Regions from separate parts of the Paenibacillus sp. B46(2026) genome, predicted to be linked through region 1. Evidence: riboswitches for the same ligand, from Rfam matches in the RefSeq annotation. Region 1 holds a riboswitch; each other region holds the start of a gene.
What was found. A riboswitch is a leader RNA that binds a small molecule or an ion and turns the genes downstream of it on or off. The one in region 1 is predicted to bind cyclic di-AMP.
Positions count from the first base shown of each region.

Region 2: linked by a shared signal. The riboswitch ahead of AC1S8V_RS16585 (C40 family peptidase) and the one ahead of AC1S8V_RS00525 (C40 family peptidase) in region 1 are both predicted to bind cyclic di-AMP.
Region 3: linked by a shared signal. The riboswitch ahead of AC1S8V_RS10525 (C40 family peptidase) and the one ahead of AC1S8V_RS00525 (C40 family peptidase) in region 1 are both predicted to bind cyclic di-AMP.
Region 4: linked by a shared signal. The riboswitch ahead of AC1S8V_RS17460 (3D domain-containing protein) and the one ahead of AC1S8V_RS00525 (C40 family peptidase) in region 1 are both predicted to bind cyclic di-AMP.

Region 1 covers NZ_CM165907.1:105,858-113,660, forward strand. Annotated here, with positions in the region: gene motA (flagellar motor stator protein MotA) at 1-546, opposite strand, end outside; gene AC1S8V_RS00500 (hypothetical protein) at 781-1,074, shown strand; gene AC1S8V_RS00505 (4a-hydroxytetrahydrobiopterin dehydratase) at 1,292-1,588, shown strand; gene rbsK (ribokinase) at 1,632-2,618, shown strand; gene AC1S8V_RS00515 (c-type cytochrome) at 2,690-3,049, opposite strand; gene AC1S8V_RS00520 (GNAT family N-acetyltransferase) at 3,200-3,694, opposite strand; gene AC1S8V_RS00525 (C40 family peptidase) at 4,050-4,520, opposite strand; cyclic di-AMP (ydaO/yuaA leader) riboswitch at 4,524-4,661, opposite strand; gene AC1S8V_RS00530 (hypothetical protein) at 4,916-5,758, opposite strand; gene AC1S8V_RS00535 (M1 family metallopeptidase) at 5,769-7,760, opposite strand.
Region 2 covers NZ_CM165907.1:3,727,848-3,735,650, reverse strand. Annotated here, with positions in the region: gene spoIIP (stage II sporulation protein P) at 367-1,359, shown strand; gene AC1S8V_RS16605 (WD40/YVTN/BNR-like repeat-containing protein) at 1,605-2,519, shown strand; gene AC1S8V_RS16600 (nitrite reductase) at 2,752-3,372, shown strand; gene AC1S8V_RS16595 (sensor histidine kinase) at 3,557-4,948, shown strand; gene AC1S8V_RS16590 (response regulator transcription factor) at 5,038-5,745, shown strand; cyclic di-AMP (ydaO/yuaA leader) riboswitch at 5,915-6,048, shown strand; gene AC1S8V_RS16585 (C40 family peptidase) at 6,054-6,527, shown strand; gene asnB (asparagine synthase (glutamine-hydrolyzing)) at 6,736-7,803, shown strand, end outside.
Region 3 covers NZ_CM165907.1:2,274,596-2,282,398, forward strand. Annotated here, with positions in the region: gene AC1S8V_RS10485 (GNAT family N-acetyltransferase) at 1-197, shown strand, start outside; gene AC1S8V_RS10490 (glycosyltransferase family 4 protein) at 589-1,719, shown strand; gene AC1S8V_RS10495 (YkvI family membrane protein) at 1,857-2,912, opposite strand; gene AC1S8V_RS10500 (xanthine phosphoribosyltransferase) at 3,117-3,698, shown strand; gene AC1S8V_RS10505 (hypothetical protein) at 3,796-4,125, shown strand; gene AC1S8V_RS10510 (hypothetical protein) at 4,245-4,463, shown strand; gene AC1S8V_RS10515 (carboxymuconolactone decarboxylase family protein) at 4,605-4,934, shown strand; gene AC1S8V_RS10520 (hypothetical protein) at 5,004-5,705, opposite strand; gene AC1S8V_RS10525 (C40 family peptidase) at 5,830-6,294, opposite strand; cyclic di-AMP (ydaO/yuaA leader) riboswitch at 6,300-6,431, opposite strand; gene pelA (pectate lyase) at 6,864-7,803, shown strand, end outside.
Region 4 covers NZ_CM165907.1:3,918,315-3,926,117, reverse strand. Annotated here, with positions in the region: gene AC1S8V_RS17475 (M20 family metallopeptidase) at 1-806, opposite strand, end outside; gene AC1S8V_RS17470 (ABC transporter substrate-binding protein/permease) at 996-2,453, shown strand; gene AC1S8V_RS17465 (amino acid ABC transporter ATP-binding protein) at 2,440-3,162, shown strand; cyclic di-AMP (ydaO/yuaA leader) riboswitch at 3,379-3,575, shown strand; gene AC1S8V_RS17460 (3D domain-containing protein) at 3,578-4,249, shown strand; gene AC1S8V_RS17455 (polysaccharide deacetylase family protein) at 4,365-5,156, opposite strand; gene lpdD (prenylated flavin chaperone LpdD) at 5,310-5,651, shown strand; gene AC1S8V_RS17445 (PspA/IM30 family protein) at 5,763-6,434, shown strand; gene AC1S8V_RS17440 (DUF350 domain-containing protein) at 6,530-6,931, shown strand; gene AC1S8V_RS17435 (DUF4178 domain-containing protein) at 6,955-7,461, shown strand; gene AC1S8V_RS17430 (DUF4247 domain-containing protein) at 7,473-7,803, shown strand, end outside.

The DNA of each region.
Region 1 (7,803 bases):
ATGGGAGAGTTTCTCCATGTCACTGAGATCGGCAAGTGCTGCGATGAGACCTACAACGGCCCCGAGAACCCCGAGCGTTGGTGCGTACATCCCCGCCTGAGCGAAGATCAAGGCACCGCCACGGTGGCGCTCCTCTGTAGCGTGAATATCTTCCATGAGTACATCACTTACAAATTCCTGATCGTTGCCGTCGATAATCATACGCATACCGCCACGAAGGAACTGATCGTCAATCTCTTCTACTTTTGATTCCAGTGCAAGCAAACCTTCACGACGGGTAGTGGAAGCCCAATCCATAAACGTGCCGATCAGAGACACTCGATCAATAAGTACTTGATTTTTGAAAATAATCCCGAAAAGCTTAGGGATTTTCTTAACTTCAGACATCGGAAATGCAATAAAGATGGTTCCTGCCGTACCAACAAAGATAATAACGTAGGCTGCTGGATTGTTAACCAGGTTGATTAAGGGCGCACCCTTCAGGAACATACCGAGTACAAGGGAGACCAGCCCAAAAACTAGTCCAATAATCGTTGAAATGTTCATCATACACCTCATCCATGAGATAAAATTGAATCCTTTCAAGCGGCTGTATTCGGGCTTCCAGACGAATTTTTGGCCGCAATCCGTTCAATGTTAGGCATTCCTTACGGTTGCTAAAACAGTTAAAACGGTCATATATAGTATTTATCGACCAGAAGGCCTTTTTTTTTAAGGGCTATTTTCAGGTATAATAAGATCAAATCCGCTCCTTAGGGGCCGAATAGGAGTGAAAAGCCAATGGGCGTAAAGCATGGACGGGATTATGAAGGAATTTTGACAGATTTGACAACGGCACTCGGACGTATACCGGATCGGTATGTTTTCTTTGAAATGGACTCGGAAGAGTGGGAGAGACTAGGGGCGCCTGAGCAACTTGAAGTGGATGAGGCGTTGGCGGAGGATCTGTTCTATGCACTGGGTGAAGAGTCTGTCATCCCGGTTGGAAGTGGAGTAGTCATCCATGATAAGGATCAGCACCGCATTCATATTTTGATCGGGGAAGAAGAGTTGACGTTTGTGCCGTTAATTTAGTGCGTGTACATGTCCTCAAAGCCTTACGGTTATTGGATCTATGCCATTCAGTTGATTGGATTTTGAAGCTTGTCCGTGGTAAGATGTTAGTCGTGAAATGGGCCAACTGCATGGCAGTTAGCCTGGCCTTGAGGTTGCTGTAGATCGCACCGAAGGTGTCGGTGGTTATACGGACATCCGTCTGTAATGTACCATCTTATGGGGAGGAAGATAACGCATGGTTTTTTCGCAAGAGGAAGTCGAAGCTCATCTGGGAAGGCTGGAAGGCTGGGAACTGGAAGAGGGACGGTGGATTGTACGCAAATTCGTGTTTTCCAACTACATGAAAGGGATTGCATTTGTGGATGAGGTCGCTGCGATCTCGGAAGCATTCAATCATCATCCTTTTATTACGATTGACTATACAACGGTTACGCTGCGTCTCACGTCATGGGATGCGGGCGGTATTACATCTGTAGATATTAAGGAAGCAGGACAGTATAACGAAGCTTATGACAAAATGAGGTCGGAATAACGAGTTCGGTTATTATCGCACGGCGGAAGTGAGTGAACCATACATGTCAGACTATAATCAGAAACAACCTCTTATTGCTGTCGTAGGCAGTCTCAATATGGATCTCGTGGTGAAGACAGACACGATTCCGGAAGAGGGAGAGACGGTGAGTGGTGAGGAGCTGCATTATCTCGCTGGTGGCAAAGGGGCGAACCAGGCTGTTGCCGCTGCGCGTCTGGGTGGACAGACCACGATGATTGGTGCGGTGGGGTCGGACGGTTTTGGCGAACGTCTACTGCACAGTCTGACGGAAAGTGGTGCAGATGCCTCGCAGGTTCGCATATTGGAAGACACGGTTACAGGGACGGCTTCCATTTGGCTCTCTAGGGGAGACAATCGGATTATTGTTATTCCCGGCGCGAATGGACAAGTTGTGCCTGCGATGCTGGAGGAGGCGGATACGGTAAAAAGCCTGACTGCAGCCGCAGCGGTGCTGCTGCAGCTGGAGATCCCGCTGCCAGCGGTCACCCGCGCCGCTGAACTGGCGGCTGAAGGCAGCGCACTGGTGGTGCTCAACCCGGCTCCCGCGGTGCCGGGTCTGCCCCAGGAGCTCCTGCGGTGCGTCGACGTAGTCACGCCGAACCGCAGTGAGCTTGCCGTGCTTACCGGCCGGGATCATCTCCGGCCGGAAGACCTGGATGCGGCGGTCGCAGAGCTCGCCGCATCCCTCGGGGCCGCTGTCGTCACGACGCTCGGCCCCGAGGGGGCAGTGTACGCGGCGGCGCCTGGTGGCCGCGTACAAGCAGGGCGTGCCGGCGCATGCCGTGCGCCCGGCTACGCCGTAAGCGCCGTCGATACGACCGGCGCTGGCGATTGCTTCAACGGCGCGCTGGCGGTAGCCCTCGCGCGCGGTGAGACTTTGGACGCGTCCGTAGGCTTCGCCATGGGAGCGGCCGCGTTATCCGTGACGAAGCTCGGCGCCCAGTCCGGGATGCCGTCCGCACGTGAAGTCGAGGCCTTTCTGGCCGAGCACGCGCCAGATGCTCAATAATCTGCATAACAAAGAGGCGCCTATTCTCCCAAAAGGGGATTAGGCGCCTCTTCGTTATGCGTATACAGAGATTATTTCTTCTCTGACAGCCACATGGCGATATTGGCAATCTCTTCATCCTGCAGTTTGCCCTTAAAGGCAGGCATGCCGCCACCTTTACCTTTGACAATCGTAGAATAGATCTTCTCCAGATCATCCTGGCTGCCGATGTTTGCCAGAGCAGGTCCTACGCCACCCTGAAGCTGATCCCCGTGGCAGGAGATACAATTGGCTTTGACCAGTGCTTCAGCCTGTCCGGCATCCAATGTTACTTCCGGCATGGTTGGCTTGGCTTCTTCAGCCACTTCTTCTTTCCCTGGAAGCGTAAACATTAAAACAATAGCTAAAGCGCATGCTGCAAAAAATACTCCGCTCATGATCCATTTGTGCATCCCTTATGTCCCCTCCAGAATGAAAGATCATCTAACCTGAAACTATCCATATCATTATAACGGAACCTGTACTGACATCATAGCATTTTGTGGGAATTTTTTGAACTAATCACATAACAAGGGGCAGATTTGGTTGTTTTGCAATGGATTCTAACCGCGAGGCCCTTCATAAACCATACAGTGAAAGGGCTTCAAGCCGCTTGGGGTCTGTCGTTCGTATGTATCCTGGGTGACAAATCCACTCTTCAGATAGACTTGAATGGCACGAGCATTCCAAGTGAGTACTTCCAGATCAATCTCATTCGTGGGATTTCGGCGAATAGCTTCCTGTACAATGGCAGTGACAAAAGCTGTCCCTTGACCCTGACCACACAGCTCTGGATGCATGCCAAGGCCAATCCGGGTTACCCCTTGAAGTGGGAAGTATTGAGCAAACCCACATATACGATCGTTCTGATCCAGGACGATCGCATATTGCTCCTGCCGCAGCTGTGAATCTCCGAATTCCACTTCCAGAGCTTTCATCTGCTCCCAGGGGAGCCAACTGTAGATATTGTAAGGCGGATCATACTGCCAACTGCAGATAAGCTCCGCATGTTCTTCTCGCATGGGTACAACGTGAAACGTCACAGGGGTTTCCTTCATACACCTGCATGCTCCTTTCCTTGAAACAGAACTCTTTGTCCACTCTACAAAAGAGATGTTCATTTAGCAAGTCTTCCTTCCCAAGAAAAAAAATGAAACAAAAGTTCCAGTAATTCCGTTTATATTATAACGGGATGGGTAAAAACATCATAAGGGCACGGACAAACGAACGCAAAGTAAAGCTGTTGATGTCGCAGGATATGCCTTGTGTGTTACTTGCAACGTGAACAGGGAAAGAAGCACAAAAAAACCGCCGGATACATTCCTGCGGAGAATGTACCGGGCGGTTCTGTTGTGCTTCTTATTTCGTTCCAGTATGGTTAATGGTTACAGCATTATGTTGCTCAGCTTGTCCCTAGTCAAGGGCCAGTGATTCATATGCGTCCGTGCTCATAATCCGTTTAGCGCCAACATAACGATTGGCCCAGTAGTTTTCACTCAATGCACTGATCGTAACACCTTTGGAAGAAGAGGAGTGTGCGAACTTTCCATCCCCTACAAAGATTCCTACATGGGATACGCCTTTGCCTGTTGTATTAAAGAACACCAGATCGCCAGCTCTCATTTCCATGCGGGATACGGAATCGCCCATGTCGAATTGGGAACTGGATTGGCGTGCCAAATCAATACCCAACTTGTCGAATACATACCGTGTAAATCCGGAGCAGTCAAAGCCGTTAAGCGTTGTTCCCCCACTTTTGTATGTAGTTCCCATTGCTGAATCAATTACTGTGTCCATCTTTGAATCTGCGAATGCGCTACCTGCACCAAGTGATAAAGCGAATGTGATGCTAAGTACAGCTGCGGTTAATTTCTTCTTGAACAAGAGATATTCCCCTTCCAATGCCTGCGAGGTTAGCTTAAGGATTCGGTTGAAGGTCCCCTATGATCCCTCTGTAGCAAGATCAATTCACCCATAACTGGTTCCCCCGCTTCCCAGGTGCCAGGAATTTGGCTATGCTAGTTATGCACCTGCGAAATCAAGAAATGACGATTTAATTTTAAGTAGTTACAAATATGAATGTAAAGATTACAAAGTTGTTACTAAAAACTCACTGGGATTATTGTAACAGAGGAGTACCAGTTTGGCAACGTTTAGCAACAAATTTAGCAAAAAAAACCTCGACCTTTGACGGGGAAAGGTTGAGGTTTGCCTATTTATGAGTACTTATTAGGCCATGAGTTTAACATGCGATGGTAACAATTTTTAAACTATCTGCTCTAACCTTTGGATGTTTTGGACTGCCATAAGCGAAAATGGGCGCATATTTTCCACAGGCTCATTAGACATCTGGCAAGAGGATACGTCTGTTGTAGTATAAGTCCGGTGAGTCCTGTTAGTAACCATGAGACTGAAGTGAATGCCCCGAAGATAAGCAGATGAATTCCGCCGAGTAACAGTGCAATGCCAATCACGGTGATGAGATGACGTAGTGCAATCCAGAGTGCTTTGAGGGTACCGTGAGCCCCGCCTTCTCCTTCCGGTGCGGAAATACCGAACTGCATGTAGAGCAGGACGTGATGGATAACCCAGCCATATATGATCCAGGCAGCTACATAAGGTATGCCGGGCAAGAGTAATTGAAGGGAATGAAATCCGTCCATTAGAATTGAGTACAGCTTCGGTACGAGCCAGTAGGCGGGCAGAAGTATCAATAATGTACGTATGGTGTGGAGCAGCAGCATCGGTTTCCACAGATTTTTGATTCCGCGGACAAATGGAATGCGCTCTTCTGTACTATTATAGTGCTGAAGCGAGTAGAGCAGTCCTGCCTGAATGAGGGGGCTGATCAACATGCGAACCAGCAGCATAGCCCCCAGGATCCACAGATAACGATGAACCTCCGGATGGGTGGACAGGTTAAGTTGGCTTTCCATTTTGAATAAAAGCGTACTCAACTCCCCGGCATCGGGGTCAGGATAGCGCAGGAGCAGTGGGATGACCGCCGATTGAACCATTCGGTAGAGGAAATATCCCCATATAAGTTGATAGAGAAATAAGAGAGCTGCAATGAACATATGCTGACGGACGAGAAACCAGCCTTCACGTATTTTTGCTTTCACCGTATCCACCTCACCATGACAGACCTCCGAATATGGCTTCTATTAGTTTGGTTACACTCATGCTCCAGCGGGACTTCGCCCGCTCATCCAGTCCGGATTTCAGAAAATTATTCATATGGCGGTTCTCCAGCACGATCGTGTACAGGGGATCGGTCATGGCCCAGGAAACAGGGGATGTGTGAGTTGATTTATAGGTGATGCGATCTCCTTTTCCATTCCATTGCTTGGTGAGGATATGCCCATCTTCAAAAGCAATGCGAACAGGAACGGCGTTGTAATCACTACCTTTTTTCACGATTGTCACGGAAGACTCGTACAATGTTTGGCCGTCTTTTTGCACGGGTATAACACGAATATCCTCTACAGCAAAATCAGCCATTCCGTTACCATAGATGTATTGATCAAAATAATCAGACCAGGAAGTGCGGGTTACTTGCTCTACAACTTTCTGAAAATCAGCTGATGTGGGGTGTTTGAAGCGGTACTTCTTCACATAGGTAGAGAGAATGCGTTCCATCGTTTTCGCACCGACTTGATGTTCTATACCGAGCAATACAAGTTTGCCACGTGTGTAGACGTTGGCTGCGTACTCATTCTGTGAATCGAACTTCCAGGATTCCTGCGTTAATGATGAAGGAGACGTAATCAGGCCCGATTGTACCGGCAGGTTCGGGATCAGTCCATATTCCTGCTCCATCAGTTTGTCCTCCGCATAAGAGGTGAACCCTTCATCCAGCCAAGCTTCTTCGAATTCGTTACTGGCAACCATGCCGTAGAAGTATTGATGGCCAATCTCGTGAACTACGGTACGTTCCAGATCATAGCCTGGCGTGGTATCATCCGCACCAAAGGCTGTGATTAGCGTGGGATATTCCATACCTCCGGCACCGTTCCCTGTTTTGGGTGGAACAACGATGGATAAGGTCGCGTAAGGATATGGACCAAACCATTTGCTATAATTGGCTAGTGCGGCCTTCGCGGCATGGAAATATCGTTCTTTCAGATCCTGATGAGCAGGATCCAGGTACAGCTTGATTCGTACACCAGGAACATTGGGGGCAGAGAAGGGTTCCTCGGCGTAGACAAAATCGGGTGAGGCTGCCCAGGCGAAATCATGCACATCATCGGCATAGAATTGATAGACTTTCTCTCCATTCTTCACTACAGCTTGCTGCGTTGGAAATCCGGTAGCCGCCACTTTGTATGTTTCAGGCACCCGAATACGCACACTATATATACCGAAGTCGGCGTAGAACTCTGAATTGCCGTGGTATTGGTGCAGATTCCAGCCTTCCGTTGTTCGTCCGCGCCTGCCCACAGGTTCATAGGCACTTAATTTGGGAAACCATTGACCGGCCATGACAAAATCATCAGCGGTTCCCATCCGTGCAAAAATTTTCGGCAGATTCACTTCGAACCGGGTGTGGAGCGTGATGCTTTCCCCGCCTTTGACGGGTTTGGGCAAGCGTACTTTAATGAGGGTGGTATCCTTGATGTTTCCGTCATCTGGCTGCACATACTGCATCCGGTGCAGCAGAGAGAGCCCGTCCGCCGTTTTCATTTCGGTAATGTTCATGGACCCATAGCCATTGGCAGGCATGACATCACCCCGAAGCGTTCCACCGGATTCTTTCATAAAGGTGGTGTCAGCAGAAGAGAAGGCGTTGGGATACATATGAAAATATAGTTCGCTGACGGTTTTTTTACCTGGATGTGTCCAGGTGATCGTCTGAGTCCCTTTCAATACGTTCCCTTCGGCCAGTTTCACATCCATGTGATACTCCACAACACGGTTGCTGTACACTTCGGCGGTAGGGGTCTGTACACTTTCTGGAGGTGCTGGGGTTGGGGCTATTGCCTTGGGCTTGCCCGATTCGGGGGCGAGTACTGGCAATTCGGAATGAGTTGAGCGATTATAACCCAGAGTGATCCATATCCCTCCGGCAAGTACACACAGGGCCAGGGATGCGGTGAGCCAGCTCTTGGCGCGTCGTGGAATCATCGTTAAATACCTCCCGTTGACAAGCATCTACAGCATGTATATG
Region 2 (7,803 bases), 3.3 Mb from region 1:
GCTGCAATATGTATAGCAAAGTTAAACTACATACTTTATAGATAGTCATGTTCAAGACCTCAAATGTATATATCTAGTTTTTAATGTGAGGAGAAGATATGTGACTTGAAGGTTTCGAAGTAGCATATCTTTCAGAAGTTCTAGCCCCTTAGTCGCTAACCATCGTTGGTATACACATGAAAAGAAAAAGTAAAAAATTGCGTTAGAGAACAGGCAATTAATTCAATAAGATCGATATATAAAAATAGGAAGGCTTTCAAAGACCTTTCTATTTCTATTGCCGGTAAGGGGAGGGCATTTGTTCTATTCTATGAAAAAAGCGAATAGAAATGGTAGAGACAATACGAAAAGGAAGTGAGGAACGAAATGGCTCGAAGAAAAAGAAGGAGTAAGTTAGTCGTTTTTACTTTTCTAGCATCTTTCATAATCTCCTTGAAGGTTATCCCTATGTACATTGACTTCATTCCTGAAGAGGAAAGCCTACTTCCACGCAACCAGGTAAAGGTGAACAACATTACTTCAGATCAAACAGTTGGAATAAAATCTAAAGAAGTAACCAAACTGAGTAAGGATAATCAGACTTCTAAAGATAAGATAACCAACCCAACGACTAAAACAGAAAATGAAAATACAAACCATGAGCATGTGACTAAGAAGCCAAATAACATAACCGTAACGAAAAACACAGACCAGCAAAAAAGTGGTTCTAGATCTACACAACCACAAATTCTTATTTATCATACTCATAACCGTGAATCTTGGTTACCCGAGCTGCAAGGCAAAACCTCTGCAGATGAAGCATTTGACTCTAATATTAATGTCACCTTACTAGGAGAGGACCTCACTAAAAAACTAATAGCGAAGGGGATGAATGTGATTCAATCTACTGATGATTATCCAAGTATAGTCAAGAACTTCGATTACGCTAAATCGTATAGTTATTCGAAGGATACATTGAGTCAGGAATTGTCTAATCATAAATCAATTGACTATGTGTTTGATATCCATCGTGACTCACAACCCAAAGAGCAGACGACCATAGAGTTTGATAAACTTAACTATGCACAATTATATTTTGTCGTAGGAAAAGAAAATCCCAATTGGCAAGAAACGATGGAGTTTGCCACCAAATTACAAAATAAATTAAATAAGAAGATACCCGGAATATCAAAGGGGATATACTCAAAAGATCATTCTAGCGGTAATGGACAATACAACCAATCGCTTGCTGACTCTAGTGCCCTAATCGAAATCGGTGGTGTAGAAAATGTACTTGAAGAAAATTATAGAACGATTTCAATCTTGGCCGATGTAATCCATCAAATCTGGCATGAAGACCATGGCTCAACCCTCTCATAATAGAAAATATACACTCACCCTAATTAGCTCTTGCTGATTGGGTTTTTTATTGATTTTCCCCCACTAAAAGCTAATCATGGGCTGATACATGAGGAATCGTGTTGACCATTGGCTACTGATGGCGCTTGCATATTAATCATTACATTTTGTAGATATAGAGTGTCCTCCTGTATATTTTCGTCAATACACGCAGAATCTTCACAATTTTTCTCTATACTGACCTAAAATTATTTTAGACAAGGAGAATGACCCGTGCCAAAAAGAAAAAAAGGCTATCCCTGGGTGTTGGATTTTATCTCGCATTATCATTAATAGTGATTGTCGGTTTTATTTTCTGGGGGGAGAGTAGAGAAGACAGGGCTGCAAATTTGGATCTATTAACACCTCAGTCCACCACACATCCGCATATCTTTAGTTTTGCAGATGATGATACAACCATATGGATGGGAACTCATAATGGTATATATGAATTTATAGACCAAAAATGGCTGCGAACTAGTACAGAACTTATGACAAGTGATGTAATGGCAATTGAAACGAATCCCAATAATCCCATGAACATCTTTGTCGCGGGTCATGGTTTCCTGAAACGTTCTAATGATGGAGGGGAGACCTGGGAAACTACAGAGAATGGACTTCCAAATAAAGCAAAACCCAATGAGCCGGATGTGCACTACTTAGCGATGGACCCAAGGAATTCAAGTCGATTAATTGCGTTGTTGGCTAGTGCTGACAACAATGTGTATGAAACAAAGGATGGTGGGAAACAGTGGAACAAAATCGGAAGTATCCCCCAAGGGGCATATTCGATTTCTATACTTCCTTCGACTAAAGAGACCATTTTGGCAGCAACGGAAACAGGGCTGGTTCGCTATAATGTCAATGGCAGAGATTTGGAACAGATCCAGATTACAAACGAGCCGGCATATGGAGTACTGTCTTTGTTCGATGGAGGAACGATTATCATGACAGAAAGTGGATTTTTGAAATCTACTGATTTGGAAATGTGGTCTGAGCTTGACGTAGACTTAAATGGTGAGATGCCTTTGGGGATCAAAAGTTCAAAAAAAGATCCCAATCGGCTTATCATTGTGACAGATCAGTATTCGGTTTTTGAAAGCAATGATGGTGGAGAGAATTGGTCTTTAAGGGAATCGTGAAAGATGAAAGAATAAACCTAGGTATCTCCTTTATCATGACAAACAACTTAAATCGATTGTATATATAAACAAAAAAGCTTGAAATTTATACTATAGGGGGGTATTCTAAATTCATCAAACGGTGGACTTAAGTAAGAGTTGCTTAAATGAATCAGTCATATGAAATACATGAAGAGGGCTTTAAACAAAACGTATTCTTCATAACATTCAATAGATTAAAGGAGAAAAACAAGTGAACAATGAAAGATTGATGATTGCAGTTTCCCCACCGGTTCAAGTAGGAGGAAGCTTGTTTACTGCAGTGCAACTTTCAGCTATCAGTAAACTTATGGGTCCAGAGCAAAAGACCGAGATGACTCCGTTTAAACAATTTTATATTGAAGTATCGGCTGAATCGGAAGGCGTCGTAACTGAGAATCTTCGAAGCATTGGACTTGAGGTAAACCCTGCAGGTTATGCAACTAAGGCCCTGATCGCTTGCAATTTCTGTAGAGGACCTGAAGATTCCGGACTAGACATTGCTCAAAAGTTAAATCAAGCTATAGCTGGGATATTGACACCGACACCTCTGAAGATCGGATATGCTGGCTGTGCGCTCGGGACTAGTGAACCCCTCTTGAGAGATATCGGAATCGTTAAAATGAAAGACAAATTCGATATATATATAGGTGGAGATCCAAAGGGAATCAAAGCTTCTTTGGCTGAACTTTTTCTAGTTGGTTTAACGGAAACGGAAGTAACAAAAACGGTAATGAAAATAATCGATTATTACAAAATTCATGCAAAAGGTAAAGAAAAATTCAGTAAGTTTTTGAAGAGAATCACTGCTGAAGAATTAAAGAGAATGCTTTAATTCTATAGTAATTGGCAAAAATAAAATTAAAGCACTGCAAGTGGGAACCGTCTAATACCAAATGAAGTGCATAGTACTGTGCAACGTGAAAAACAATTCGTCCTTTCTGAGTCAAAATTTTATTAGTCGCCATAATGGCGACTGTTTTGTTTTCCTAATATGATTTCAAAAGGTGATATATTCGGTGTGGAATAAAATTCATTTAAAACTCAGCTTTACCATTTTCAGCTTGTTTATTGGGATTTTAATTTTGCTAAGCATTGTACTTAACCTTATATTCACGAATTTTTTGTCATCAAAGGTACACGATGAAGCCAATGAGTTAGCAGCACATTTGTCTACTATGCTTGAGGAGCAAGGTAACAGTGCGGAACAAATGGCCGATTTTACAGGCGTCCAGATGTACATCTTGAGTTCACAAGGAAGATTCATTGAATCAAAGACTTCAGACGCCTCCATTTATCCTAACTATATCTGGGATAATCGCAAATTGTTAGAGGGGAAGAAGGTGGAAAGAGAATTTACTTTTAATAACGAACTTTATCTGCTTCACGGTATCCCTGTAACCACTAATCCAACGGTAAAAGGGATTTACGTGATTAGTTCTCTAGAAAATATGAAGGATTCGATCCAAACGATTAGAAATTTACTGTTTATCACTGGATTTGGAGCACTGTTATTGGCGTTGGGTTGCATCTTTTTTCTATCCAAAAGATTATCGAATCCATTATTAAAAATTGAAAGTGCAACTCGCCAAATTGCCAAAGGAGAACTGAATCTTGAAATTCCTGTGGAAACTAAAGATGAGATTGGTTCATTGTCACAAGCCATAAACGACCTCGCTAAAGAATTAAAACAATATCGAGATAATCGTTCGGAGTTCTTTGCCAACGTCTCCCATGAATTGAAAACACCAATTACTTATATGGAAGGGTATGCAGACATATTGGCTAAAGATCTTGTGGAAAATGATGAAGAAAAGAAAAAATATCTACAAATCATCTCTGAGGAAGCACGACGTTTAAATGTAATCATAAATGATCTCTTTGAATTGTCTAAGATGGAAGAAGGTAAAATTGACTTAAAACTAATGTCTGTCGAACCCACTTCGATTATTCAAAGGTCTATAGATAAGGTTCAATTAAAAGCCAAAGAAAAAGATCTTACGATTCGAAGTAAGTTGAGTCCTGTACCTCATATTTTTGTAGATTCTAACCGACTGGAACAGATTATTTTAAATCTATTGGATAATGCCATTCGTTACACAGCCGAGGGGTACATTCAAGTTTCTTTAACTTCTGAAATAGGCGCGGTAGTGATAAGCATTTGCGATACGGGGCCCGGAATTTCAGCAGAAGAACTTCCAAATATATTTGAACGTTTTTACCGAGTTGAGAAATCGAGATCTCGGGCGTATGGAGGAACAGGATTGGGGCTTTCCATTGTTCAAAGTCTTGTTTTACAACAAGGAGGAACAATACATGTGGAAAGTAAAATTGGAGAGGGGACGCGATTTAAAGTAATTTTCCCGTCCATCACATCTTCTTCATTAAAATCACACAGCTTCAAAATATAATATGTAAAACAAATGAGCTAATGATAGTTGACATTTACGGTCAGAAACCGCATATTGCTAAAGATTAATGAAATGGATGGGATGACCATATGAATAAGTTGAAAGCATTAGTTATTGATGACGAATGGAATATGAGAAATCTGTTGCGAATTTATTTAACTAAAGAGGGTTTTGATATTACGGAAGCTCATAATGGAACCGAAGGACTGTCCTATCTTCAGAAAAATTCGTATCATGTCATTTTATTAGACGTTATGATGCCCGATATGGATGGATGGCATCTTTGTGAAAAAATCAGATCGTTTAGTGAAACACCTATATTGATGCTTACAGCTCGAGGGGATGTGAAGGATAAGGTACATGGGTTAGGTGCCGGTGCTGATGATTATATGGTGAAACCTGTAAATTCAGATGAACTCATTGCTCGCTTGTTTGCGCTTATTCGACGATCTTCACAGTCTCTAAGCCTCAAAGAAATCGGTAAAAAAATCATGTATACAGACATGATTATTTATCCAGATCGAAGACAGGTTATGGTACTTGACACAAATTTGGATTTGACCCAAAAAGAACTTGATATATTGCTTATATTGGCCGAGCATCCACAAAGAGTTTTCTCTAGAGATGAAATCATAGAACGTCTCTGGGGAAGTGACTTTTTTGGGGATAACCGAGTCGTAGACACCCATGTGAAAAATATCCGGGAGAAGTTGCAGTTGGCTGGCTTGGAACAGAATCCCATTCAAACGGTTTGGGGCATAGGGTATAAGTGGTTGTATAGTGTAGAGGAGCCTTGAACTTATAACTAGAATTCGGCAATACAAAAAGAACTTGTGCTAAGAAGCGATCCTCCCTAAGTTTAGCAGGAGACGGTCGTTTCTTTTCTTTTTTAGTATAAGATATACGAGAATTCCACATTAAATCCACACAATTTAACAATATAATATTCTATAGGTTACAAATATTTAACTATTTTTGCCGAATTTCGTATTGAAAACGGGGGAACCATTTGTTGGGTGAATTATTCTTGCAAGAAAAGAATATAGGGAGCCTTTAACCGAATCCTTAAGCTAACTCCGTAGGCATCTAAGGGAGGAACAAAAGTTTGAAGAAAGTTATTTTATCGGTGCTTGGAGCAGCAGTTTTATTTACCTCCACAGCAACAGGGGCATTTGCTAGTCAGGCAAAACTAACAGAAGAAATAAAAGAAGTGGTTGGAACGCCATACCTTTATGGTGGGACAACAACATCTGGTTTTGATTGTTCCGGTTTTATCCTGTATGTTTTTAATAAGTTTAAACTAGATTTGCCGCGCACTTCTAGTATGCAAGCAACAAAGGGATCGTTTGTAGAGAAAGAAGAACTACGCCCAGGGGATCTCGTTTTCTTTAATACGAATGGTCGCAGCATTTCCCATGCAGGTATTTATGTAGGTGACAATCAATTTGCACATTCATCAAGCAGTAAGGGTGTTCGAATTAGTAGCTTATCTGAAAGTTATTATAAAACCAAATATGTTACAGCTCGTCGAGTGGTTAGCGAGCAGAACTATCTTAAAATGGTTGACGATAGTCATTAAAATGGACAAGCCCGTGGGTAATTCACGGGTTTTTCCATTTTGTTTAGCAACTTGCCTCGAACAGATAAAGCCATTCTCAGTGAACTAAACCAATAAATAAGTAAATAACTTAACAAACTGTGATTTATGATGTGGACATTAACCTTTCACAGATTCCACATACATAAAAGCTAAACTAATCTTATATCGATTAGAGGAGAATAGCCCAATGTGTGGATTTGTAAGTTTATATAACAAGTATCGTATGCCAGTAGATGCAAATATTCTGCAACATATGACAGACTCCATAGCTCATCGTGGCCCAGATGATGAAGGGATGTATATCCATGATCATATCGGTCTGGGTTTTAGGAGACTAAGTATACTGGATATCGAGCACGGGGCACAGCCCATGACCAATGAGACCAAAGATATTTGGCTTGTATTCAATGGGGAGATTTATAATTATAAAGAGTTGAAGGATTGGTTAAGCCAAAAAGGTCATACATTTTATACAGATTCGGATACTGAAGTGCTGCTGAGGCTTTATGAAGACGTTGGAATTAAATGTGTCAGCTATTTACGGGGCATGTTTGGTTTCACCATATGGGATCGAAAAAAAGATCTTTTATTTGCGGCAAGGGATCATTTCGGGATAAAGCCTGTATATTTCAGTGAAACCGCCTTTGGATACATGATTGGTTCTGAAATTAAATCGATACTGGCTTCAGGTAGGATTGATCGGGAAGTAGATGAGAATGCACTATATCATTATCTTACATTTCAATATGTACCTGAACCTTCAACCATGTTCAAAGGAATCCATAAATTGAAAGCCGGCCATTATTTGATTGTACAGGATAATGAATTGATCATTAAACCGTATTACGAAGTGAAGTTTGAGCCAAATGAAAACAGGTCCTATTCCGATTTAGTAGAGGAGACTCGATCGGTAATAACGGAATCGGTGTGTATTCACAAGAACTCAGATGTCCCCAGGGGCGCATTCTTATCGGGCGGTATTGATTCAAGCAGTTTAGTTGGATTACTTCATCAATTGGAACCAACCCAAACATTCAGCGTTGGATTCGATATGCCGGGATATAGTGAATTGGATGATGCCAGAAAGACAGCCGCTTATTTTGGGACTGAGCATCATGAAATTCGGATTAATGCCCGCGACTATATAGATATACTACCTTCTCTAATATGGCATATGGATGAGCCAGTAGCAGACCCCTCAGCCGTGGGTCTCTACTTTGTATCGAGGTTGGCTAGTCAGCATGTTAAAATGGCC
Region 3 (7,803 bases), 2.2 Mb from region 1:
CTCAGAGCGGTCTGGGGCGGTCGATTTTGCAATGGTCCAGCAGAGGCATTCAGTTTGAAGGCAAACATATGGTTCGGTTGGACTGCGGAGCGAGCAATGTGACGTTGAATGCTTTTTATGCGCGGAATGGGTATACCTTTTTGGGAGAGACCGAAGGTTACAGTACATATGAGAAGCCCGTGGAGCTGCTCAGCTGAAAATTGGGCTATCTAACGAACACGTTGCGGACAACCATCAGAGATTGAAGGATCGTGGCTTTTACTTCTGAGGGGCAAAGTTCGTGAATATGTTGTATATACGACTTGGTGAACAAACAGCTGGGTCAGTCTAACCTGAATGAGCAGAGCAGTGCAAACAAGCGATCTTCACTGGAGGCTTGCGGCGTCTAATGTAATATAGATGTTCTCGCTTCCCTATGTCATAATGGGCAGTAGAGCAATACGCAGACAACAAAAAAAGATATTCATCCATTCATGAATGAATAAGTGAGAGGGATTCTCATTTTGTATCTTTACTGAACATATGTTCTGATATATCATGAATGTAGATGCATTGAAAGAACGTAAGTTAGAAAGGGGGAAACTAACGGTGAAATTGCTGCAGGCGCTTTTCTTTCCTCCGGAGCAGCCCGGAGGTGTATCCTCTATGATTCCGTATATGCAAGAGAGGTTTACAACCCCGAGGTGGGAAATGGATCTGTTCTCGTTGCCGAAGCGTATTCGCAACAAGGGCAGAGAGGAAGTTCAGTTCGAAACATTTGATTGGACCGAATATCAGGACAGTCCTGTTGTCCAAAAATATATTCAAACCTATCGTGATTACCTATGGTGGACCAAACTGCGTATTCAGATGCCCTATGATCTGATTCATGCTCACCACCCGATTGCGGGACTTGCAATGAAAACGGTTTTCCCGGAAACACCCCTCATTCAGACGATTCACTCCAGTTATGAACGAGAATTAATTTTGAATGGACGTATTGAAACGGATGGACCGGAACATCGATTCCTGCTTGCGATATATGGTGAGCTGGAACACCAGGCAGAACGTCTCTTGACGGTGTCGGATTCGTTCCGTCGTTATCTGGCTCCCTACGTGAAGGAACCTGAAGTCATTGGAGTGATCCCCAATGGATTCGATGAGAAGCGGTTTAAGCCAATTCCCCATGATAATGCCATACCACAACTGGTCACGGTATGTCGGCTTGTTCCAGCGAAAGGGTTGGATATTCTTTTCAAGGCTTGTGCAGAACTGAAGGGCCGAGGTCATGATTATGTGTTACACATTATTGGAGACGGACCGATTCGTCCTGATCTGGAAGAATTGGCGCAGCGGTTGGGTATTTATAATGAGACGATTTTCTATGGTTATACACTTCACCCTGAGGAATTCATGCCATTCTTTGATATTTTTGTATTGCCTTCACGGGCAGAAGCATTTGGCTCTGTCTTTGCAGAAGCGGCTCTGAGTTGCCTGGCTCTTGTCGGCACGGATGTAGGTGGTATACCCGAACAAATCGAAAATGGTAGCAATGGGTTGCTCGTCCCTGCAGAAGATCCTTCTGCGCTGGCTGAAGCGCTCGAAAAGGTAATGCTGGACCCGGCTTACCGTTATGAGCTTGCCCGTTCGGCGTGTGAAAAAGCCAAAACACATTACTCTCTCGGCAGGTCGGTGAATGAGCTGAAAAAGATGTACTTGCAGTTTCCCAGTCAAGCCTAGAAAAAGAGAGTAAAAAGTGCAAGCCGCTGGCGAAGCAGCGGCTTTTTGTCATCTTCAAGGAAAGAGTACGCGGGATGAGCTATGGCCATGAACCAATTGATGTTCATCAACATCGTGATATACATAACCGTGAAGCTTTAAGTATTGTTGCGTCCACGAAAAGCGCCCCTGCGGTTTAACACCAATTTGGCAGCCCAGATCAGAGCCATGCTCCCGAAGATCGGGTAAAGGATGGACAGCAGAGAACTGAATCCAAACTGACTGAGTGAGTAACACAACAGCATAATGGTTAATGTAATGAAACGGGGATGCACCCGTAAATGTTGTCTGAGTTGCAGAGTCATTCCATAGATGTCCGCTACAAATGTACTGAAAATTTCCATAAATATAAGGGATACATATACAGATTGCACTGCCCACCCGAGTTGAAAGGCTATGCTGCCCATCGGGATCTCGAATTGGATGATGCCAGGCATCTGTGCTGACATGGCAAAGTGAGCTGCCATCAGCATGAAGCCCACACCAATTCCTCCCACCACGCCGCCCCATTTCAGTACATTTCGACTGCGAATCTGGTTACCCAAGGGTACTAGAACGGCCTGGGCCAACACCAGATTAAACGAAGTATACAGCAGGGGAGACAGCCACACCTTAATGGGGCTTGAGTCTGTAGTCAGCGTTATGAATCGGGATGCACCTGGATGATGCAGGGTGCTGGTTATCATGAGCAGAGATAACAGGAGCATCATGGGCACGACGATGCTATTCATCTGAAGGATGGCCTGAATGCCACGACCAAGAAGCAGATATGAACCTACAAGTGTGACGATTAGACCCGTCTGATAATGCAAACCCAGATGTTCGACAAAAACGGAACCTGCTCCGGCAAGCATGACACTGTTCACGCCGATGAGAATGAGAAGGGTCACCCATGTGATCCATTTGCCCGCTTTGTGGCCAAATAAATGTTTGTTCAAATCCTCATAAGAGCGGGAACCGGTATCGTGAGCAATGAGCATCATTTTGGTACCTAACCAGACAAAGAGCATGGTGGATAAGCCTATGGTGATGGTGGCCCATTTGCCATACTGGGTAAAAAACTGCAATATTTCCTGCCCTGTTGCAAAGCCGGCTCCGACAACCGTTCCAATGTATGTAAATGCGATCTGCAGCACCCGAAATGCCTGTTTCATGTGTTTCCCCTCTCAGGCCCCTGAATAGTTTGGACATGCGGGTGCCATGGTACAAGGTATGCTTGACCCACGAAAGTCATGACAATGGATAGCAAGCTCTGGCTTGAATTGCATCTTAAGGACGGCACCCTGGCAATTTCGCTTGAACTTATAGATAGATATATGATACTTTTACCTCATAGGATAGGCTTGGGAGGTCAAATGATGGAAGTATTGAAACAACGAATTTTACAAGAAGGTGTCGTCATCTCGGATCAGGTGTTGAAATTGGATGGTCTGTTGAACCACCAGATTGATCCTGCACTAACGATGGAGATGGGACGGGAGTTTGCTGCCCGGTTTCGTGAAAGTGGAGTGACTCGGGTAATCACGGTAGAATCCTCGGGGATTCCGGTTGCTTTTGCCGCAGCCTATGAACTTGGGGTACCGCTCGTATTCGCTCGTCGCAAAAAAACGCTTCTGGCTGATCCTGATGCTTACTGTGAACGCGTACCGTCCTTTACTAAAGGAATTGTAACTGACATTATGGTGTCCCGCGAGTTCATTCATGAGAATGACCGTATTTTGTTCATTGATGATATCATTGCCAATGGCGATGCCGCTCGTGGAGTGATCAAAATTATTGAACGTTCCGGTGCGGAACTCGTCGGATTCGGCGTTGTGGTCGAGAAATGTTTTCAGGCGGGGGCACACACGATTCGTGAACAGGGTATTCCGGTGGAAGCCTTGGTGCGCATTCGTTCCTTGAACGATGGAACGGTACAATTTGACGATAACGAAATGTGATATTTTAAAGGAATAGGGCCTATTTTTTGAACTATGCCTTTGCATGACCGCGGATTTCATTTATAATGGGGTTATGTTAGGGAGAGGAGGCAACACCATGGGGAACCAACCGGCAACAGAACAATTCTTTAATGATAAGCTGGCGGAATCGAAAGTTCATTTTGAACGTGCTCTGGATTGTAAACATACGGAATTCGATGACCTTTATCCCTATATGATTGAACATCCTCAATTTTTCTGGTACAAACGCTATGTTGCCTGGTCAGAATTACTGACGATTGTAGGCTTGTGCGAAGAGTTGTCCTTCTCTTGGAAAGAACAATTTACACCGCATCAAGTGGAGTACCTTGAAGAACGTGTGATGTCCGCCAAAGTGCTTGATTTTTGGTTTGAGAAGAACGACAGCAAAGAGCACGCGCAGCGGTAACTTTCAGTCGGGACATAATTTCGAATGACATGACAGTCCAATACAGTCACGTGAGACCTAAATGACATTTCATTTAGGTCTCTTTTTGTAAATAAATTTGGAATATAGGAGCCATGAACATGATCAGTGATACAGAACTGGACGCTCTGCGTCTGTCAGGTGAGAAAGTAAGAGTAGTGAGGGACGAGCTGGAATCAAACGATGTCACAGGAATTGTGGTTGCCTGGGATGGCGAGCAGGTACTTATCCGTCGTCAGAATCGACGTGTCGTTAAGTTGGATCGCAATTACCGATATCAGTTGTTCAGCGAGCCGCGCCAGAGTCCACTTAGTGAGTAGCAGCTTATAATTATGGCAGAGCCATGAGCGTTAAATGTTTGGAATTACCATGATTTCTTGGCATAATTGACTCACTCGGGAGAGAAGATAGGTACAGTGAGGAAGATCTGTAACTATAGCCGAGAGGGTGTGCTGCAAGCCATGACATTGATGAATGATAAAGTTCATGCCTACAAGGATCAGATTGGGGCATTAAGCGATGTGCTGCCAGGTGTGGTGAAGTCATATCATGAGTTTACCGGAGAATGTTTTCAGCCTGGTGTGATTGATGCGAAGACGAAACAGCTCATTGCGCTCGGGATTGGACTATTTGCTAACAATGAGGTATGTACCTTCTACCATGTAGAAGAAGCCCGTGCCAAGGGTGCAACAGATCAGGAGATTATGGAGACCGTAGCCGTGGCCGGAGCTGTAGGAGGCGGACATGCCCTGTCTCAGGGCGCGATGCGAGTGCAGAAAGGGTTACAATAATTTAAAAAACTTTGTGAAAAAGAAACAGGGTTATACTTCCTTTCAATATGGGAGTATAACCCTGTTTCTTTAAAGGTCGTTTTTACTTTCTTTACTGTTTGCTTTTTTATTATACTTGTCCACATCAGCAAATTTCTCCATAACGGAGTAGTTTGCTGTATAGTTTATTGTGGAGTACCGTTCAGGATGAAATTCAATCTTAGAGCGATCCGTATCCCAAAAATATGTAATGGAGTTATCGAAGGTCTTGCTTCCTGGCTGACCATATTTATTCGTAAGCTCTCCCAGAATTTCATCAGAATCCTGACTATTTAACATGCCAAAGTAATATGTGGCCTCGTACAACAAGAAGTCATCTAATGGATATTCATCTGCTGCATTTTCCATTTCCTCAAGGCGCTGGTCCATTATTTTGTATATCTCTTCTTTCCTTGTTTCTGTTGTGTTGGGGTTATTTAATTCCTCTGATAATTCCCTTCCTTCTTCCATCATTACCAGAATGCTATCATTGTCTAATAAATCAGTGAAAACGTATTTAGCATCTGCTTTCTTACCCAAGACTACAAGATTAGAATATTCGATACTTTTCTCATGTTCATTATGTACGTCCTCTTCATAGCCTGAGTTACCGTTCTTTTCTTCTGCTGAAATGACTTTGTCGATCTTGGTACCCCATGAAACATCTCTAAAATCTTTTTCGTTCTCACTACTGCATCCTAAACTACCTATTACTAAAATAGCAAAACTTAAAACAAACATTAACTTTTTCAATTGTTCTCCTCATCTCCTTTTATTTCCTAAAACATTTTACATTGTTTAAGAAAGCAGTTGAAGACAAAAAATGGTTAAACAAAAAAGGCATCCGGTTTATAACCGATGCCTTTTTGTATGTGAATTACATTTTACCCAACATTTTATCGTACATAAACTGTCCAGTTACCCGACGTGCTGTCACGTAACGATCATTGAAATAAGGATTGGACATCTTGGTGATGCTTACACCTTTACTGCTGGAAGCATGAGCGAATTGTCCGCCGCCGATATACACACCTGTATGTGAAATGCCTTTGCCCATCGTATTGAAGAACACCAGATCACCTGTGCGAATGTTACTTTTGGATACCGGAGTACCTGCTTTGGCTTGTTGCTGCGAAGTACGTGGCAATTCAATGCTGTATTTGTTGAAAAGATATCTCATAAACCCGGAACAGTCGAAGCCAGCCATAGTCGTGCCACCCCACTTGTAAGGTATACCAGTCATGTTGTTCACTAGAGAGTTAATACTGCTTGCCTCTGTGCTTGTTGCCCCGGATGTAAATAGTACAGCTGCTCCAAAAATGGAGATAATCAGTTTTTTCAAAATCAATGTTCTCCCTTCGATGCCTACGGAGTTAGCTAAGGGTTCGGTAGAAGGTTCCCTATATTTCCTATGTATAAGAATAATTCACCCAAAATGGTTCCCCCGTTTTCAAACATGAAACTCGGCAATGAATAATTAAGTTTTTGTAACTATTTGAAACTATATTGCATAAATGCGTAATTGTCAAACCCATTTAAAACCCTTCGTAATACCTCAATGTTAGCGGAATTACGGTTTTTATATGAAAGAAGGGATCAAGTTTGGGTATCATTCATGACAAAAACGTCATTATTGGTTCGTTAAAGGTGATTTTGGATAAATAAACAGGTTTGTCATGAGGTAAAAGGACTATTCCGTTATGTAGAATTTCAGAAATTATATTCATTAAGTTGCATATATTGACAAATATCGTTTTTTTGCATATTATCGTTGTATCCAATCCACATATTGGATGGAAATAGATTTTATTGTGTCATAAGTTCAAATAAAGGAGGTTTAGGGATTTGTATCATATGTAATGTAGAAGTGGGAGATTTATTAAAAAAACGAACATAGGAGAGTGTAATCCATTGAAAGCAAAAAAAATAGTTACTTTTGTACTGGCATGTACCATGGTGTTCTCAACAGTTGGGATGGCGGTTCTCCCTGTAGCAACGGTATCTGCTGCTGATGCATCAGGTACGACAGCAAGTATTTCCGATATTCTGAAGAACCAACTGCCAGATGGAGGTTGGAGAAAAGACTATAAACAATCGAGTGGGGAATGGGCGAAGTCTACGATCGATAACAAAGCTACATATTCAGAAATTAGAAGATTGGCGAAGGAATTCAAAAAGACTAATGATCCGCGATACTCCGCTGCTGCAATCAAAGGAATCAACTTTTTGATCAATATGCAGTATTCGAACGGCGGATGGCCTCAAGTCTACAAAAGCTCGGGATATCACAAGCACATTACTTACAATGATGATGCCATGATTAATGTAATGATCATGCTCGATGAAGTAGCGACGCGCAAAGGTGACTTCTCGTTTATCGACAGTACACTTGCTAACCGCAGTAAAAATTCAGTTGATAAAGGTGTGGAGGCGATTCTGAATACACAGGTCGTTTCAGGCGGTAAGCTGACAGCGTGGGGACAACAACATGATTCCAGTACCCTTAAACCGGCAAGCGCAAGAATCTATGAAGTACCATCGTTGACGGCTGGAGAGAGTGTAACGATTGTTAAATTCCTGAAAACCAGACCTGCTAACGCTAAAATTACGGCATCCATTAAAGGAGCCGAGGCGTGGTTTAACAAAGTGAAGATTACAGGTTACAAGTATGAAAGAGCAAACGGAGACAGCAAAATTATCGCTGATTCCAAAGCTGCACCGATCTGGGCTCGCTTCTACGAAGTGGGAACGGATAAACCGATCTTTATTGGTCGTGACGGGGTAGTTAAGTACAAATTAAGTGATATTGATAAAGAAAGAAGAGGCGGTTATGCGTGGTATGGCAACTGGC
Region 4 (7,803 bases), 3.1 Mb from region 1:
TTGCAGCCTGTCTGGAGAGCAGAGCCTTCAGCGATCTGAATCACACGTTCCGTGAGAATATTCAGTTCTTTTCGGGTTGCGGCACGTACATAAAATTGCGCGGAAGCATAGTCAGGAATGATGTTTGCCGCCTGACCCCCGTTGTTGATCACCCCATGGATGCGAACGGTACTTTTCACTTGCTGCCGGAATGCATTGATTCCGTTGAACGTTTGGATGACGGCATCAAGTGCATTAATGCCTTCATGCGGACTTGCAGCAGCATGTGAAGATCTGCCATGGAATTCAAATTGTACAGCATCAATAGCCAGCGAGCTGCCTGACTTTTCATAGGCATAATATGGATGCGCCATGAGAGCGACATCGCAGTTATCGAACAAGCCTGCTTCCGCCATCGGTACTTTGGCACCACGTGTCTCTTCAGCAGGCGTACCAAACACTTTAATGGTTCCGCCAACTTCATCCAGAATGGACTTCAGCCCAACAGCAGCCCCAAGACTCATCATACAGATCAGATGGTGACCACAAGCGTGACCGATCTCCGGCAAGGCGTCATACTCACACAGTAATGCGATGGTTGGGCCGGGTTTGGCGGCTGAATAGGTTCCAATAAAGGCTGTGTCCAGTCCAAGGATTGGAGCCTCTACAGTGAAACCATGATAGACCAGTTCTTCTTTTAGACGAGCAGAAGCAAGATACTCTTCATTTCCCAGTTCGGGGTTGGCACCGATATATGATGAAATGGCTTTGAAACGGGAAGCATATTGATCAATAACCGTCAGGATCTGTGATTTGTTAGATGTCATTAGTAAACTCCTTATGCAAAAATGAAAATAATTCATTGATTATATCATGTTTGCTTCATTTTTTCAGAAACAAGTCAAGATTTGTAATGTCAAAATGCATTGCATAATCATGCATTGTACTTTATAATGACTCAGTCATCAACATGAGAAGTATACAAAGTATTGTAAGGGGAGAGAAAAAGGTTGAAATTGATAAGTCGTTACACCATGATGCTGTTGACCTTTGTCGTTCTGCTGACGACTGCCGTTCCTGTGGCATTTGCAAGTGGGACTACAGACAATTCAAGCAGTAAAAAGCTGGTGCTCGGTACAAGTGCCGATTTTGCACCCTATGAATTCCATAAAGTGATTAATGGCAAAGATGAGATCGTTGGTTTTGATATTGAGATTGCCAAAGAAATTGCCAAAGACCTTGGCGCTGAGCTTGTGATTGAGGACATGGGTTTTGACGGGCTTCTGCCTGCATTGCAGAGCGGTCGTGTTGATCTGGTTATCTCGGGCATGACGCCGACCGATGAACGGAAGAAAAGCATTGATTTTTCCGACACCTATTACAAATCCAAACAAGTGATTATGGTTCGAAGTGCGGATAAAGACAAATACCTGACGATGAAAGAACTGGAGAATGAAAAAATAGGGGTGCAGAAGGGCTCCATTCAGGAAACGATAGGACAGAATATTCCAGGCGCGAAGCTTACTGCGCTCGATAAAATCTCTGATATTGTGTTGCAGTTACAGACCAATCGTGTAAATGCAGCCATTGTTGAAGATACAGTCGCTGCGGGATATCTGGACGATGTAATTGCACTTGCTCCTGCTGTGCCTGATGAAGAGCAGGTAGAAGCAGCAATCGGAATTCGTAAAGGGAATACCGAGTTGCTGAGTGCAGTCAATGGAACGCTTGAGCGCTTAAAAAGTGAAAATAAGATCGAACAAATGGTTACAGATGCCAGTCTTTTAATGGCAGACAAGCTCAATAAAAACCAAAATATTTTTGAAGTGTTCTGGCAATACAAGAGCTTTTATGCAACAGGTGTAGGATACACGCTCCTGTTATCTGCACTTGGTGTAATCTTCGGGGTTATGATCGGATTGATCATCTGTTTGTTCCGTCTGCATGATGTAGCCATTTTGCGTTGGATCGGAACAGCGTATGTCGAAGTCATTCGCGGTACTCCGATGCTGGTTCAGCTGATGATTATCTATTATGGATTAGCCCTGACATTTGGCATTAATTTTAGTCCCCTTCAAGCGGGTATTATCACGCTTTCCATTAATAGTGGTGCCTATCTTGCGGAGATTTTCCGTGCAGGTATTCAAGGTGTGGATCGTGGACAGTTGGAAGCAGCTCGGTCTCTCGGAATGGGGAGAGCCACTGCAATGCGCCATATTGTATTACCACAGGCTTTCAAAGCCGTATTGCCGGCTATTGGTAATGAGTTCGTGACGATTATCAAGGAATCCTCCATCATCTCTGTTATCGGTATGGTGGACATTATGTATCAGGCTAGTGTGGTCAAAAACATTACGTATCAAGGGATGAGTCCGTTTCTAATTGCGGCAGCCATTTACTTTGTGTTGACGTTCATTTTGTCCAAGCTGCTGGGACGACTGGAAAGGAAGTTGAGTGCAAGTGATAGACGTTAGACAATTACACAAATCCTATGGAAACAATGATGTACTGAAGGGTGTTAATGTGACCATTGGCAAAGGCGAGGTTGTTGTTGTCATCGGTCCTTCCGGTTCAGGGAAAAGTACGTTCTTGCGTTGTCTGAACCTGCTTGAACAGCCTTCATCGGGTGAGATTGATTTTGAGGGGGTGTCGATCACAGACCCGAAGCACAACATCAATGCGACTCGTGAAAAAATGGGCATGGTGTTCCAGCATTTCAACCTGTTCCCACACAAAACGGTACAGCAAAACATCACGATTGCTCCGATTAAAGTGAAGAAACAATCCACGCAGGAAGCGGAGAAAATCGCTGCTGATCTGCTTAACACCGTGGGCTTGTACGATAAAAAAGATACATTCCCGAATCAGCTGTCCGGTGGACAGAAGCAGCGGATCGCCATTGCAAGAGCATTGGCCATGCAGCCGCATGTTATGCTGTTCGACGAGCCTACTTCGGCACTGGACCCCGAGATGGTCGGTGAAGTATTGGATGTCATGAAACGTCTTGCAGAAGGCGGGATGACCATGGTTATCGTGACGCATGAGATGGGTTTTGCACGTGAAGTGGGAGACCGGATCCTGTTCATGGATGGCGGGGTTATTGTAGAAGAGGGAACACCAGACGAAGTGTTTGGAGCACCCAAACATTCACGTACACGTGATTTTCTTGCTAAAGTACTCTAAATTAGATTATTCAAATAGTGTTACTGACTTTAAGTCGGTAACGCTATTTTTATGCGAATTAGTCACCTACAGACCGAAAAGTAACTTTTCTGTTACCTAATACAAAGGCATCGGGTCACACAACATTTCTGAATTATCCAGTATTCTTACAGATGATGATGCGCTAAAAACCATTTGGTAAGAATTACTACAAGTTCAGGTTACAAAATTGTGATATATTGAACTCTGCCGAAACTTCCGGACAGGAAGTGCGGGGGATGTAACGATGCAGATTGTGCAGGGGAAGATCGATAGCACACTGCTTGGGGTGAATTAGGGGTACATAATGTTTCAAAATGTAACGAAAAACCTATAGGGTGGGCTCCTCATCCGAATCCGACAACTAACTTCGCAGGCATAATGAGGGAGGAAGACCATGATTAACAAGAAACGTATAGCCAAAACAGCAGTAGCATTATTGACAACAGCAATGCTTATTCAAGCCGTTCCGGCTCACGCAGATTCAGTTCATGTGGCCAAAGAGGGGGATACCTTCTACACCTTATCAAAACAATATGGAGTAGCACTTAACACGTTGGTTAAAGCAAATAACGACATTTCGCCCTACAACATTTATGGTGGTTTGAAAATTACGATCCCCGGCAAAGCAAATAATGTTGCTGCTGCCGCAACGGAAAGCAAGACTCAAGCGAAGACGGTTACCACAGCAAGCTTGGACGTTAACGCAGATAACAAAGTGGTTCAAGCCTGGGGCAAAACGTTTGATTACAGTAAAGCAGTGAATGTGAAAGCAACGGCGTACTCTGCAGATCCGTCTGAAAATGGAGGATGGGGTGCTGTGGATTACTTCGGCAATGATCTTGAACTGGGTACGATTGCTGTTGATCCAAGTGTGATTCCACTTGGAACCAAAGTACTGGTCACTGGTCACAGCCATCCAGGATTGCCAAAACAGGCTTTTGTAGCCACAGCACGTGATGTGGGCGGTGCAATCAAGGGTCACCGGATTGATATCTTCATTCCTGGTAGCAAGCAGTCCGTAAGCACATTTGGTTTTCAGGATATCGAGCTCTACATTCTGAAGTAGAAAGTAAATTACATCCTAATGAATTCAAACTGGGTGTCTGCCAGTCGCTAACTTGCGATTGAACAGGCACCCTTTTAACATTTGCAATCATTTCCTAACACGGATCAAGGACATCCTAATCTTTGGCCTTCGGCAATCCCAACATTTCGTCCAAGGTGACGAGTTCATATCCGCGGTTACGCAGTTCCTCAATGACTTCGGGCAAAGCCTCAATCGTGCCGTTCAGGTTAGAGCCCACACCGCCTCCTGCATGCTGCAGAACGATGGAACCAGGTTTTACGGCAGATAGGATATTATCCTTCACCTTTTCCTTGGAGAGGCCTTTCCAGTCCAGGGAGTCAACATTCCAGTTCACAATGCTATAATGCTGTCTGGCAGCCCATCTCAGCTGTTCCTCATTAATGTCTCCATAAGGTGGCCGTATCATTTTGGGGGTATATCCCGTGAGGCGGTGAATAATATCCCCGGTATGTAAGATTTGTTTGCGAAAGGCATTCATCGACAGCTTACTGAATTCCGGATGATTGTAGCTGTGATTGCCAACGATATGTCCTTCCCTAACCATGCGTTTTACGAGATCCGGATGTTTCTCAGCACGACTACCTACGATGAAGAATGTAGCTCTGACATTGTATTTCTTCAATACATCCAGGACCTGTGGAGTAAACCGTGGATCGGGCACATCATCAAAAGTCAGTGCAACCTTCTTCGTTGAAGGACCATTGGTTTTGAACGTATCGGCATATTTTTGACGTAACTGTCCCAATGTCAGTTGTTCTTCTTCCCCGGAATCTGAACCCGATACCGATTCACTTGGTGGGCTTGAAGCATTCCGTGATGAAGCTTGAGGATGATATCCTCCGAGAAAAATAACGATAACCATCAGCATAATGAGGCGTACGCGCATAATAACAGCCTCCTTTTCCAAAATGACGTTCTTCTTGGTATGCCCGGGGTCTCTATAAAATATGCGTAGTGTGAGAAGTTTCATTGCTGATTTAGCTCATGACAGCCATAATTCCTCCATATATAACATATAGAGAAGGATAGGTGGATGGTTATGAGTACATATGATTTGAAATCGATACGGTTACAGGTGATTGAAGCAGGAGAGGATAAGGTTTTTCTCGTTACCGGAGGAAAGGCGCATATTGGCGCTGTAGCCACGTTCTATGTGGATCATGAGCGGGTTAGCGGGACTACGGTACATATTCCGGGTCATAAGGAACAAGAGCTGTGTGAGCGGCTTGCCCGAAAGGCAGCCCTACAGCTGAAAGTAACCGTTACGGTAATTATGGGTATCCATTTTGATTCCATTACACGGATGCAGATCGACGAAATCGTGCAGACTGCAGAGAGGTTGATGGAGGATCATCTGAGCAAAGATAAACAATCTTCCTGACATAAGGGCAATCGCATGTTTTGATTTTATTTGCTAAAATTGAAACGAGTTGTAGATTGTTACGTATGTATAATTATATACGATGTAATATCGACTAGGAGGAATACCATAATGTCCATTTTCAAACGATTGCGTGATTTAACGATGTCTAACATTAACGCCATTATTGACAAGGCAGAAGATCCAATCAAGATGACGGACCAATATATCCGTGACATGCAAGAGGATCTGGAAGATGCGGAGAAAGCCGTAGCCGCACAGATTGCCATTGAGAAGAAATTCAAGCAGTTGTTCGAAGAGCAGGAAGCTCTTGTGAAGAAACGTGAAGAACAGGCGCACACGGCGGCACGTGCTCAGAACCTGGATTTGGCTCGACGTGCTCTGGAAGAGAAAAAGGCTGCTGAAGAGAAGATGGCTGAGTACAAAACCAGCTATGATCAGAACAAGGCTTCTGCAGATAACCTGCGTGGCAAGCTCGATGAGATGCGTAAGCAGTTAACTCAAATGAAGAACAAACGCGAAACATTGGTAGCCCGCTACAATGCAGCAAAAGCCCAAACGGAAATCAACAAAGCGTTGAATGGATTTGGCTCTGATACGGCAAGTGCCGGCATGAAGCGTATGGAAGAGAAAATGATGCAAATGGAAGCTCAAGCTGAAGCAAGCAATGAGATGTCATCCAAAGGCAAGTCGCTTGATGAAGAGTTCGAGAAGTTAGGTAAAGATCAGGCTGTTGAAGACGAACTCGCAGCATTGATGAAACAGTACGATAATAAGAACTAACACCTTGGTTGTCAGCAGGGTTAACCAGCGGAGGAGAAGAGCGTTTCTCCTTCGCTTTTAAATGCGGTTCATGTTGATATTTGGGGGCTGTGTAAATGGATTTGAACATTTTGGCGATGCTGGTCTGGACAGTATCTGGTTCGGTTTTGCTGTTTGTTTTGATGTATGTAGATTCACTGTTCACGAAATATAAGGATTTTGCTGAAGTTAAGGCTGGCAATATGGCAGTTACCACACGTATGGTGATGAAATTATTTGCGCAAGGGTATGTACTCGCTACGTCCATTTCTACGGCTGGTCATCTAGGAGAAGCACTTTTAGTCTCGGTTGTATCCTTTATCATTTTGTTGATTCTGGAGAGTGTCGTACACTTTATGATTCGCAAATGGGCCACTTTGGATCTGGATACCGGAATTCAGCAAGGAAAGACAGGATACGGGTTGTTCTCTGGCGCTTTACATATCGTGGGCGCACTGATTATTGCAGCTTGTTTATAAGATAAGGAACAGGAGTAATTCTCATGAGTGTATGGAAACGTATTAAAGGAATACTAACGAAACCTGAACCGCCGCAGGCAGAGAAAACCATGCTACAGCTTGCACCTGGTGATATTTGTGAGGTTTCTCTGGTCACTTATGAAGTCGTTGGTCGGGTACAAAATCGCGCACGAAATGCAGTTGTGCTTACGCTGCAGGATGGTACCGCCTTTCGATATTTGCATATTGAAGAGCGGGAAATCACCCGTTATGCCTTATATACACCAATTGATGGCAGGCTTGATGCACCTGATGAGGTGCCTACATTACTCGATCTGGATGGCCGTGCATATCATCTGGAGGAAGAATATGGAGGCATGGTATCTACGGCGGGGAGAACTCCGTATGGCCAGGCTGGAGAACAATTGGTATGGCAGTATCAGTCTGATGATAATATGCTTCTTCGCGTGGAGTGGCAAGACAGAAGATTTACACTGTATGAGGGTGAGTCCATTCTTCCTGCGGATATCAAAGTGATTCGTTCGAGCTAGGAGAGGTTCCAATGAAAAAACGCTTGGCACATGGATTAAAATTAATGCTGGTCCTCAGCCTTGTGATGTCTCTGTTGTCCGCGTGCGGAGCACCTTCTGTTCAGGACACATATCCACTTGAATCGGTTAGTGGCAGTGGTAACTCAACGTCCTATGTGTACCGGGCTTCGGACCGTACGGTTCCGGAAGTGGCTCAGGAATTGTCTGAGCAAAGGCAACCTGATCAGATCTCGGCAGAGAACACGGAACGTATGTTCCTGGTGTATCAGGACGATTATTACCATCTGCAACAAGATCCGAACAAGCCGGAGGATACCTTGGTTGAGGTGGACTCAAAGGAAT